Regions from separate parts of the Cytobacillus sp. QJM3NY_8 genome, predicted to be linked through region 1. Evidence: riboswitches for the same ligand, from Rfam matches in the RefSeq annotation. Region 1 holds a riboswitch; the other holds the start of a gene.
What was found. Region 1 has a riboswitch for preQ1 ahead of queF (preQ(1) synthase). Riboswitches for the same ligand answer to the same signal wherever they lie in the genome.
Positions count from the first base shown of each region.

Region 2: linked by a shared signal. The riboswitch ahead of queC (7-cyano-7-deazaguanine synthase QueC) and the one ahead of queF (preQ(1) synthase) in region 1 are both predicted to bind preQ1.

Region 1 is NZ_CM149681.1:1,046,322-1,051,727, forward strand. It holds gene AC0VZ9_RS05560 (gluconate 2-dehydrogenase subunit 3 family protein) at 1-635, opposite strand, end outside; gene AC0VZ9_RS05565 (5-formyltetrahydrofolate cyclo-ligase) at 1,109-1,834, shown strand; gene AC0VZ9_RS05570 (AhpC/TSA family protein) at 1,846-2,292, opposite strand; gene AC0VZ9_RS05575 (Bax inhibitor-1/YccA family protein) at 2,503-3,144, opposite strand; gene mscL (large conductance mechanosensitive channel protein MscL) at 3,211-3,585, opposite strand; PreQ1 riboswitch class I at 3,728-3,773, shown strand; gene queF (preQ(1) synthase) at 3,884-4,381, shown strand; gene AC0VZ9_RS05590 (YhdT family protein) at 4,540-4,830, shown strand; gene panF (sodium/pantothenate symporter) at 4,827-5,406, shown strand, end outside.
Region 2 is NZ_CM149681.1:2,620,604-2,626,009, forward strand. It holds gene queE (7-carboxy-7-deazaguanine synthase QueE) at 1-366, opposite strand, end outside; gene queD (6-carboxytetrahydropterin synthase QueD) at 359-835, opposite strand; gene queC (7-cyano-7-deazaguanine synthase QueC) at 839-1,498, opposite strand; PreQ1 riboswitch class I at 1,551-1,593, opposite strand; gene AC0VZ9_RS13640 (hypothetical protein) at 1,746-1,874, shown strand; gene AC0VZ9_RS13645 (CBS domain-containing protein) at 1,924-2,646, opposite strand; gene pxpB (5-oxoprolinase subunit PxpB) at 2,983-3,693, shown strand; gene AC0VZ9_RS13655 (5-oxoprolinase subunit C family protein) at 3,690-4,700, shown strand; gene AC0VZ9_RS13660 (LamB/YcsF family protein) at 4,702-5,406, shown strand, end outside.

The DNA.
Region 1 (5,406 bases):
GCATAGGCAGGATCTGCGTAAACGCCTTCAATAGTTGCTGCCCGGAGAATATTAAAAAATGTCCTGGAAGTAACACCCCGGAGCTCTACTTTATCCTCCTCAAAAGCGGTAAGGATTTCATCCTGCTGTTCACCCTCCAGTTCAGCGAAAGGCTTATTGAACTTATCATTGCTGTAGGTCTGCAGGGCAACAAGGCCGACATCAAAGACTTCATGCCGTTTTAAAGGGGACTGGTAACCCTGAAAGTTTGAGCCTGGGAAGAAAGGGCCCTGCATATATTCCCTTGTATTGTTTCCCCATGAGCCCGCAAGCTGGTGGTCAATAAAAAATGGAACATCCAAATCATTAGCGCCAGGGCCATTTTCATCCTTTGGATAAATTCTCTCAACGGCCGCCTGAAGGATTCCGAATATCTCGGGGTTTGTGAAATATAAAGGTGACTGCTGATAGGCAACCTGATCATGCCCGTTTGTATGGGCATTCTCTTCCGTTGCTGTACCGTCTTTATTCATGTTTGCGCCAATTAAGCCGCCAAGAATGCCGCCTCCTACCAAACCGCCGGCAACTAACCCGGAATTACGGATGAATCTCCTCCGGGACATGGTTGATTCTTGTTTTTGTTCATGTTCAGACATTTATCTAGAAACCTCCTTTTATTTGCCATTATGGTGAAAAAAATACATGTCTAAACAATGATCAGGAATTTTTTTAGCAGATAGGGAGAAAAGAAGAGGGGTTTTAGGGGATTTAAGGCATTAAAAAAGATGCAAACCGATTGGTCTGCACCTTTTTTAAGTCCGATGACGGACAACCTGAGGATTATGATTTGCATAGGGCCGAACCGATTTTAAATATATCGGTTATAGACGAGAGTGCCTTTCGTACGCTCTGCAAACCCTCCCTGGTTTCTTGCAATGCCAATGACGAACCTTGAAGTCGCTGTTACGCTTTTCATCGTCAACCAGTCCCTTCTGTTTTGTTATTGGCCTTGCATTATTTGTTTACCACGAGATCTTGACTTAAAACCTATTTCTTTTAAAAAATGAAGTTCTTTTTCTATTCAGTTTTATCCCTTATGGATAAAATAAAAGAAAGGAAGTGAAACGCAATGAATACGAAGAAAGAAATCCGTGAGTACATATGGAATTTTCTCGAGGAAAACAAGCTTGGACGCTTTCCGTTTCCTTTAAAAAATAGAATCCCCAATTTCAAAGGAGCTGAAAAAGCGGCTGCATTTGTTTTTACTATGCCTGAGTATAAAGAGGCTAAGGTAATTAAGGTAAATCCTGATTCTCCGCAGCTGCCGGTCCGTGCACAAATTTTGAAAGATGGAAAGACATTGCTGGTTCCAACTCCAAGGCTGAAAGCAGGATTTATTATGGTAAAGCCGGAATGGGTCCCAGCCGGGGAGGAGCGAAAAGTAGCGAGCCTTAAGCATATCCACTCATATGGTAAAGAAGTTCCTCTCACCGAATTGCCGAAAATTGATTTGTTTTTTGCCGGATCAGTGGGCCTTCACCGGGATGGGCGGCGTGTCGGAAAAGGGGAGGGCTATGCCGACCGTGAATATGCGATAATCAGAGAGCTGGGAAATCCAGAAATCCCTGTAATTGGAACAGTGAATAGCGCCCAGGTGATAGAGGAAGATATCCCGAGGGATCCATATGATCTGACTATCGACTGGATTGCCACTGAAAAGGAACTGATCAAAACCAACACGCCATATCCAAAACCAAACGGGATTCAATGGGATCTTGTAACGGAGAAGGAAATGGAAGAGATGCCGGTTTTGCGTGAAATATGGGAGTTAACAAAACGAAAGGCAGCCAAGTAATTGACTGCCTTTCAAGCTTTCACTTCGTCCATTTTCTTTAAAACATCAGCAATCTTTGCGTGATTTTCAGGGGATTCATCAATATGCTTCCATAAAATCTTTCCCTGTGGCGAGAAAAGCCATGTCCCGCCTTGAATGTAGACATTCTGGGTCTTCATGGATTTCGTGACAAATTCCTTCTGTTTTTCATTATCAGGGACAAACCCCTTCACTTTTCCTGTTATAAATCCAAATGCTGCTTTTGAAAGGAGCTTCCACTTTGGCATTGTTTTATGTCCCATTCCTCTATAAGCTTCCCGGGATGGATCGCCAAGGATTGGAAAAGGGAACGGGCCGAATTGCTCAAGGAATTGATTGATGAATGTTCCTTTAGAAGGAGCAATGACAATAACTTGAAAACCTCTGGCTTCCAATTCACTTATGCGCTCGCGCAACTGCGCAAGATATTCTCTGCACACCGGTCAGCCAAGATGGCGGACGAAAACAGCCATTGTATATTGGCCATTAATGGCCTGTTCAAGCGTAATATTTTTATCAGGATTTTGGGTTTCCAAAATATAATTCATTATTATCCCGCCTTTCGGATTTACTTCTGATCATACCTAATCTTTTTGAAGGAATAAAGAAATGAAGCTTGCACATAAAAAAACAGGAGTTCGCACTCCTGTTTAGTCCCTGCTCCCCAAAATTCCAAAAATACGAAGAATATTAATGAACAGGTTAATAAAATCAAGGTATAGGTTAAGAGCCATTAAAGGCACTTCTTCCGGTGAAACTCCATAATGCTTCATGCGGTTGAAATCGAATAGCACATATCCGCTGAATACAAGCACTCCGATGAAGGAGAATGCCAGCATCGCGTTAGAGCTTAACGGCCAGAAGATGCTGAAAATAGAGATTGCAATAAGGGCAAGCAATGCTGCCATCAGCATGCCGCCAAGAAAAGATAAATCCCGCTTGGTTGTCGTAGCGTATACAGCCAGGCCTGTAAACACAACCGTTGTCGCTGCAAGTGCGACCAGTACGGGGTTCGGGCCAATGGCAGCCAGGTAATGGGCAACAATCGGATAGGTCGTCATCCCTGAAATAAATGTAAATACATAAAGGAATGGATACCCGATGGCCTTTTTGCGGCGAAGCAGGAAAGCGAAAAGCAGCATTCCGAGTTCAAGAATCATGAGCGGCAAAAACAGGGCTGGAGGGACGAAAACACCCGCCATCGTTCCGATAAAAGCAATACCCAATGATAAGGCGAATGCCCGTAAAACAGAAGGCAAATAACTATTATTTGCGGTTTGCTGTACATACATTTGTTTCATTTCTCCCCTAAAATCATTTGTATATGTATATACGTCAGAACTATTATATAAGTTTCATCATTTATTGGTTTTTAAAAGGTCTCTTATCTCCGTTAATAGCTCAACGTTTTTATCCACAGCTGGTGCAGGTGTTGCTTCTTCTTTCTTTTTAAAACGATTGTTGATAATCCTGATAAAGATGAAAATAGAGAATGCCACGATGAAGAAATCAACCACATTCTGTATGAATAAACCGTATTTGACCTCAGCTCCTCCAACTTTTACCATCAGATTCGTAAAGTTTACTCCGCCCATCAGCAATCCAACAAGCGGCATGATGATATCATCTACAAGAGAAGATACAATCTTTCCGAAGGCAGCTCCGATAACAACCCCGACAGCCAAATCAAGCACATTTCCCTTCAGGGCAAATTTTTTAAACTCATTCCACATAACATGTCACCTTTCTAAGAAAATTAACGTAATTATACTATAGAAGAATAAATGAAAACCAGATAAAGAAGCCCCTATTGACAGAAACAGGCTTTTTCTCTATAGTAACAATGACAATTATATTTCGAATATTCCCGTGTGAGCGGGAGAGGTTCATAGCTTCACCCTCTATAAAAAACTATGGCTTTGATTATAATAATCAACCATATCCATAAGAGGATATGGTTTTTATTTTTTAAGCTGTACTTTTTGGACCTCTTCTTAGGATCAGCGGGATCGTATAAAGGGAGGCTTTTTTATGTCAGGAAGAAAAGATGAGGAATTAACGGATATTACGCTATTGGGAAATCAGGGTACAAAATATCTTTTTGAATACTCGCCTGATATTCTGGAGGCTTTTGACAATAAGCATCCAAACCGCGATTATTTTGTAAAGTTTAATTGCCCTGAGTTTACGAGTCTTTGCCCGAAAACAGGACAGCCAGATTTTGCGACCATCTATATCAGCTATATTCCGGATCAGAAAATGGTAGAGAGCAAGTCATTAAAGCTATATCTTTTCAGCTTTAGAAATCATGGCGATTTCCATGAAGACTGCATGAACATCATTATGAACGACCTTATTGAATTAATGGACCCGCGCTATATTGAGGTTTGGGGCAAATTTACGCCACGTGGCGGAATCTCCATTGATCCGTATTGCAACTACGGCAAGCCGGGGACGAAATATGAAAAAATGGCAGAATACCGTTTAATGAACCATGACCTTTACCCGGAGACAATTGACAATCGTTAAGATCCTAGCTTGCTTAAAGTGAAATTTTAAAATAATATCAAAAAGGCAGAGCAATCTGCTTTTTTTGTTGCAGAAAATATACATAAGTGGGATTATATTCAGGGAATATTCTGTATTTTATGGTACGTTACTATAATAAAGCTCTGAAGGGGGACAAAATGAAGAAAGGCATACATAAAAAAGATCCGCACTTTAAAATCGCAGAGAGAGAGGCGTGGATTGGCATTGGTCTGGTGCTCTTCAATTTTGTATGGTGGTATGGGTTTGCCTATGGGATGGGGTCTGGGCCTGCTGGTGAGTATACATATATTTGGGGGTTGCCTGCCTGGTTTTTCTGGAGCTGCGCAGCAGGATTTGCCGTAATGGTGATTCTGGTAACTGCAGCTGTTAAGTTCCTGTTTAAAGAAGTGCCGTTTGAAGAAAACGGGGAAGGGGGAGAATCTGAATGAATTGGCAGGTAATTTTTCCTCTTCTCATCTTTTTAATTATTATTTTTCTCGTAGGCTTATGGTCCAGCAGAAAGATTGATACCGGGAGTTCGTTCCTGCAGGATTATTTTCTTGGGGGAAGGCAGCTTGGCGGTTTTATTCTGGCTATGACGATGATTGCAACCTACGGAAGTGCCAGCAGTTTCATTGGAGGTCCCGGCGTTGCTTACACACAGGGGCTTGGCTGGGTGCTGCTTGCGATGTCACAGGTTGTCACAGGTTATTTCGTTCTCATGGTGCTGGGGAAAAAGTTTGCCATCACAGCAAGAAAGTATAATGCTGTGACGCTCATCGATTTTCTAAAAGAACGATATAACAGCAGATGGGTTGTCTGGCTATCCTCTCTCAGCATCATTATTTTCCTTTTTTCTGCCATGGCTGCCCAATGGGTTGGCGGAGCAAGATTAATTGAGTCACTGACAGGATTAAGCTATTTGTCTGCTTTATTCATTTTTGCGGCTTCTGTTATGGTCTACGTGGTTATCGGCGGCTTCCGTGCTGTTGCCGTAACGGATGCTGTCCAAGGCGGAATCATGT
Region 2 (5,406 bases), 1.6 Mb from region 1:
TTCATCAATTTCATAAAACCAATCCTGCCAGCGGCTCCCCTGTGTTTCCAGGCAGATCTTAATTTTTTCTGCTTTGAGCAAAGAAATGAGTTCACTCAAATTTTTTAAAAGTGCAGGATTACCCCCGGATATGGTCACAAAGGAAAATCCATCCCCACCCAGCTCTTTAAGCTCTTTCCAAATTTCATCCGGTTCCATTTGGCGGATGCTGTCTTTCGCACTTCCATCCCAGGTAAAGGATGAATCACACCAGCTGCATGAATAATCACAGCCTGCTGTACGGACGAACATCGTTTTCTGGCCGATCACCATTCCTTCACCCTGAATGGTTGGTCCGAATATTTCGAGAACAGGAATCTTACTCAACCTCCATCCACTCCCTTCTTGCTTCCGCATAGCTTGTAGGAGTTTCAAAAAGGCGCACAAATTCTACTCTTGCACCAACATATTGCTCTTTTCTGTTTTGGAGGCTTTGTGCCATTTTTTCATAAATCCAGACAACCATATTCTCTGCTGTCGTATTCATTGGCGGCAGCGTTTCATTCAGATACTTGTGGTCAAGGAATATTTCAATTTCGTTTTTCCAAATTTTTTTAATGTCGCCGAAATCAATCATTAATCCTCTGTCATCCACGAATCCGCTTATGCCAAAAATCACCTTGTAGGTGTGCCCATGCAGGTTTTTGCATTTGCCTTCATAGCAATGCAGATGATGGGCTGAATCAAAAGTGAATTCCTTGCTGACCATTACACGCTTATGGTGGTATTTCAGCTGATCGGGTTTGATATCCTCATTTATCTTCTGCAGTTTATCAACAATCCTGAAACCGTACATGGCTTAAAGCTCCTCCTTTTCCTTGAGGTATTCTTCAAGGCCATTTTTCCTTAAATGGCATGCTGGACACTCACCGCAGCCATCAGCCGGAATTCCGTTATAGCATGTCAGTGTTTTCTCACGCACATAATCAAGGGCATTTAATTCATCTGCCAGCTTCCATGTCTCTGCTTTGTTGAGCCACATTAATGGTGTATGGATCACAAACTGTTCATCCATTGATAGATTAAGGGTGACATTCAATGATTTTATAAAAATATCCCTGCAGTCTGGGTAGCCGCTGAAATCTGTTTCACACACCCCGGTTATAATATGCTTTGCATTAATCTGACTGGCCAGCACACCAGCAAATGACAGGAATAAAAGGTTTCTCCCAGGCACAAATGTGGATGGAAGCCCGCCTTCCTCCCCATCCTTTACTTTAATCTCATCACGGGTTAGTGCATTTGGTGCCAGCTGATTCAATAGGGACATATCTAGAATGTGGTGCCTGATCCCCAGTTCTTTTGCTATTTGCTGTGCACATTCGATCTCCAGCTTATGACGCTGATTATAATTAAAAGTGACGGCTTCCACTTCTTCAAAACGTTCCTTTGCCCAGAATAAGCAAGTTGTACTATCCTGACCGCCACTGAACACAACGAGTGCTTTATCATTTTTCATATAAAAATTCTCCTTTAAATAGAAAAACAGGACCACTAAGAAAGCAGACCTGTTTTCCTTAGTTTTTTAAAGAGGGTAGCTAGAACCTCTACCGTGTACACGGATTTAGCTATTGAACTATCAGTTTATATTATCATCTTTATTGGCTTTTTAGAAGGCTTAAATTTATACAGTAAAAAAGTTTTATTATTCAAAATCGCGGGAAAGTAATAATGCAGCGCCAATTTCATAAGGAGGGACTGAAGCCATGATCAGGTTTACATCGACTTCACGCTATTCCTTTGGCATTGCAAAAAAAGGGACATTTATAAGAAGGTCTGCAGGAATGAATATTCAGGATAGGTCTACTCTGATGCGTCTGGGACTGCTGCAATAATCGGAACCGGCAAAAAAGGTGCAGCTATTGCTTGCACCTTTTTTGCGTTTTAATTTTCTGAATCGGCTTCCAGGAGGTCCCACGCTGTTATGATGCCTTTTGGTTTTTCAGTCGGCTTTCCGTTCTCGGTAACTATGATCCCTTCAAGCTTTTCATTTTTATTTCGGCAGTCCTCAAACATATCCTCTAATTCAAAGATAGATGTATGTTTGCCTGCAAACGAGATTTGATTCTTTGATTTCTTGCTGAAAAGCTCTTTAATTCTCACCTTTTTCAACTGGATTGTTTCTTCTGTAAAGTGCTCTGCCATCCATTTCACGATATCTGCCGAAGTTAATAGCCATGAGTATTCCTCTTTTCTCGAGTAAATGGGGAATTGGGAGTGTGAAAATTTATTAATTATGGCCAGTACATCCGTTAGCTTGCCATCTTCATAAAAATAAAATACCGGAGTTGCAGCTATGGAAAGTGCGGTTTTTGGCTTTTCAAAATGGCCGGCAATCCTTTCAATCTTTTCTACCGTCTCGAGATGAGGCTCCGCAATATAATAATCAAGGTCTATTTTTTCATGGACAATGGCATTTCGCAGCTTGGCAAACTGATGCAAATCATCTTCATATAATCGAATCAGCGAATGATTTTTCTGTATTTCTATAAGTTTATAAAATCTATCTGTTCTGGCGTTTTTAGCAGATTGTTTTAAGGCTTTGTGAATACGGTTAAAGGCAGCCTCAAATCTTTCTGATAAGTTCATTTCTAAATCTGCTTCCAATATGATCTCTCCCTAAATGGTGATGTACCTCCTCTATTCCCAAAATGATGGACAAACTAAACTTTGAAGATATTGGTACGCCTTCTAGCAGAATAATTTGCACAAATAGAATTTTCAGTCTATTATATAATATTATATTCTTCTGCTAAGGACATTGCATAAATATATAACATTACTAATAAATGTTTTTCATTCAAGCATTAGAAGACATGATTTTCCCTTTTTTCAGAAAGAATAATGAATGAAATTCTTTTGAATAAAAATGAAGATTTATTATTACCAAATAATATTTTATTCCTCAGTACAAACAAATTTACTGCGAAAGCTGGTGAAATGATGAGATACACCCTTCACCCATTAGGGGATGATGCTGTTCTTGTTGAGCTTGGGAAAGAAATCAGCAAGGAAACTCATCAGAAAGTTCAGTCGCTGACTGCCTTTCTTGAAAAGTACCCTCCCGAATGGATGATTGAATACATACCTGCTTACACAACTGTAACCATTTTTTATAATCCATTTAAGGCCTATCAGCTTTCAAATGGCCAGCTCCCGTTTAATTTCGTGTGTTCACTGATTAAACCGCTTATTGAAGAGATGACGGAAAATAATATGCCGGAACCTGAAATTGTTGAAATCCCGGTATGCTATGGAGGAGAATTTGGGCCGGATCTTGATTTTGTGGCAGAGCATAATGGGATTACCCCCGAAGAAGTTATTGAAATTCACTCCTCAGGCAGCTACCTGGTCTATATGATTGGATTTGCACCAGGATTCCCTTTTATTGGCGGAATGTCAGAACAAATTGCCGCACCAAGACGGGATACGCCGCGTCTAAAGATTCCTGAGAGAACAGTGGGGATTGCCGGGATGCAGACGGGTATTTACCCCATCGAGACGCCAGGCGGCTGGCAGCTGATTGGGCGTACTCCTGTTAAATTGTTTCGGCCGACGGATGACTCCCCTACCCTACTTAAAGCAGGCGACCAAATCAAATTCAAGCCAATCAGTCTGGAAGAATACCATCATTGGGAGGAGACGGAACAATGATTAACGTTTTAAAGCCTGGACTCCTTTCTAGCATTCAGGACCTGGGGAGAACCGGCTATCAAAAGTTTGGCGTGATTTCCAGCGGGGCCATGGACCCATTTTCACACCGGATGGCCAATCTGCTGGCTGGAAACGAAGAAAATGATCCTGTTTTAGAAATAACGATGATGGGTCCAATTTTAACATTTGAAAAAGATACCCTCATTTCGATTTGCGGCGGTGACCTTTCCCCTTCCATCAATGGCCAGCCTGTTCGGACATGGAGATCCGTTTTTGTGAAAAAAGGCAGTGAACTTAAATTCGGCCGGTGCCGTAAAGGGTGCCGAGCCTATCTGGCTGCTGCGGGCGGATTTGCCGTACCTGATGTAATGAACAGCAAATCCACCTACCTGCGTGCAGGAATTGGCGGTTATAAAGGCAGAGCATTAAAGTCAGGAGACCTGCTGGAAACCGGCAAACCTTCTCTCCAATCATTGAAAATAACGGAGTATTTGACAAAACAGATTCTTGATAGGACTTTTGTTGAAAACGACTGGGGTATTGCATCAGAACTCATACCGGACACAGCGGCAAATCCAGAAATCAGAATAACAAGGGGCCGCCAATTTGATTTATTTTCCGAAGCAAGCCAGGTTCAGCTTTTCAAACATGCCTTTGAAGTTACCTCACAATCGGACAGGATGGGATATAGACTGAAAGGCCCTGCTCTTTCGCTGTCAGAACATGCTGAGCAAATATCTGAAGCCGTAAATTTTGGTTCCATTCAAGTTCCTCCGGATGGAAATCCGATTGTATTGCTGGCTGACCGGCAAACAACTGGAGGTTATCCAAAAATTGGACAGGTTGCTGCTGTCGACCTCCCCCTTCTGGCGCAGGCCAAACCCGGAGACTCCTTAAGTTTTGCAGAAATATCAAATGAACAGGCGCAGCAGTTATTAATTAATAGAGAAATGAAATTAAGGGAATTAAAGCAAGGCATATTTTTAAAAACAAGAGGAGGAAATTAAGATGCACATTGTAGACATTAATTGTGATATGGGAGAAAGCTTTGGTTCATACAAGATGGGGAGCGATGAGGAAATACTTGATTATATTACTTCTGCCAATATTGCATGCGGCTTTCATGCCGGCGACCCTGCGACCATGCGAAAAACAGTTAAGATGGCACTTGAGAAGAATGTTGGCCTGGGTGTCCATCCGGGACTCCAGGATCTGCATGGATTCGGCCGGAGGGATATAAACATAACCCCTCAGGAAGCTTATGACTTAGTGGTCTATCAAATTGGTGCTTTGTATGCCTTTGTTAAATCTGAAGGCGGAAAGCTTCAGCATGTAAAACCGCACGGTGCATTATTCAACATGGCCTCAAAAAGCGCACCATTATCAGAAGCAATCGCAGAAGCGGTTTATAAAGTGGATCCTGAACTGATTCTTTTCGGGCTCTCAGGAAGCGAATTAGTAAAAGCCGGCAGGAAAATTGGACTCCGCTCTGCAAATGAGGTGTTCTCAGACCGCACGTACCAGGAGGATGGAACTCTTACTTCAAGAAGGGAACACAATGCACTTATTACAGATCATAGCGAAGCTGTAAATCAGGTAATCCGCATGGTCAAGGAAGGAAAGGTTCATTCTGTCCAGGGTACTGACGTTTCCATTGAGGCCAATACGATATGCATCCATGGTGACGGGGAAAGCGCACTTGAATTTGCCCAA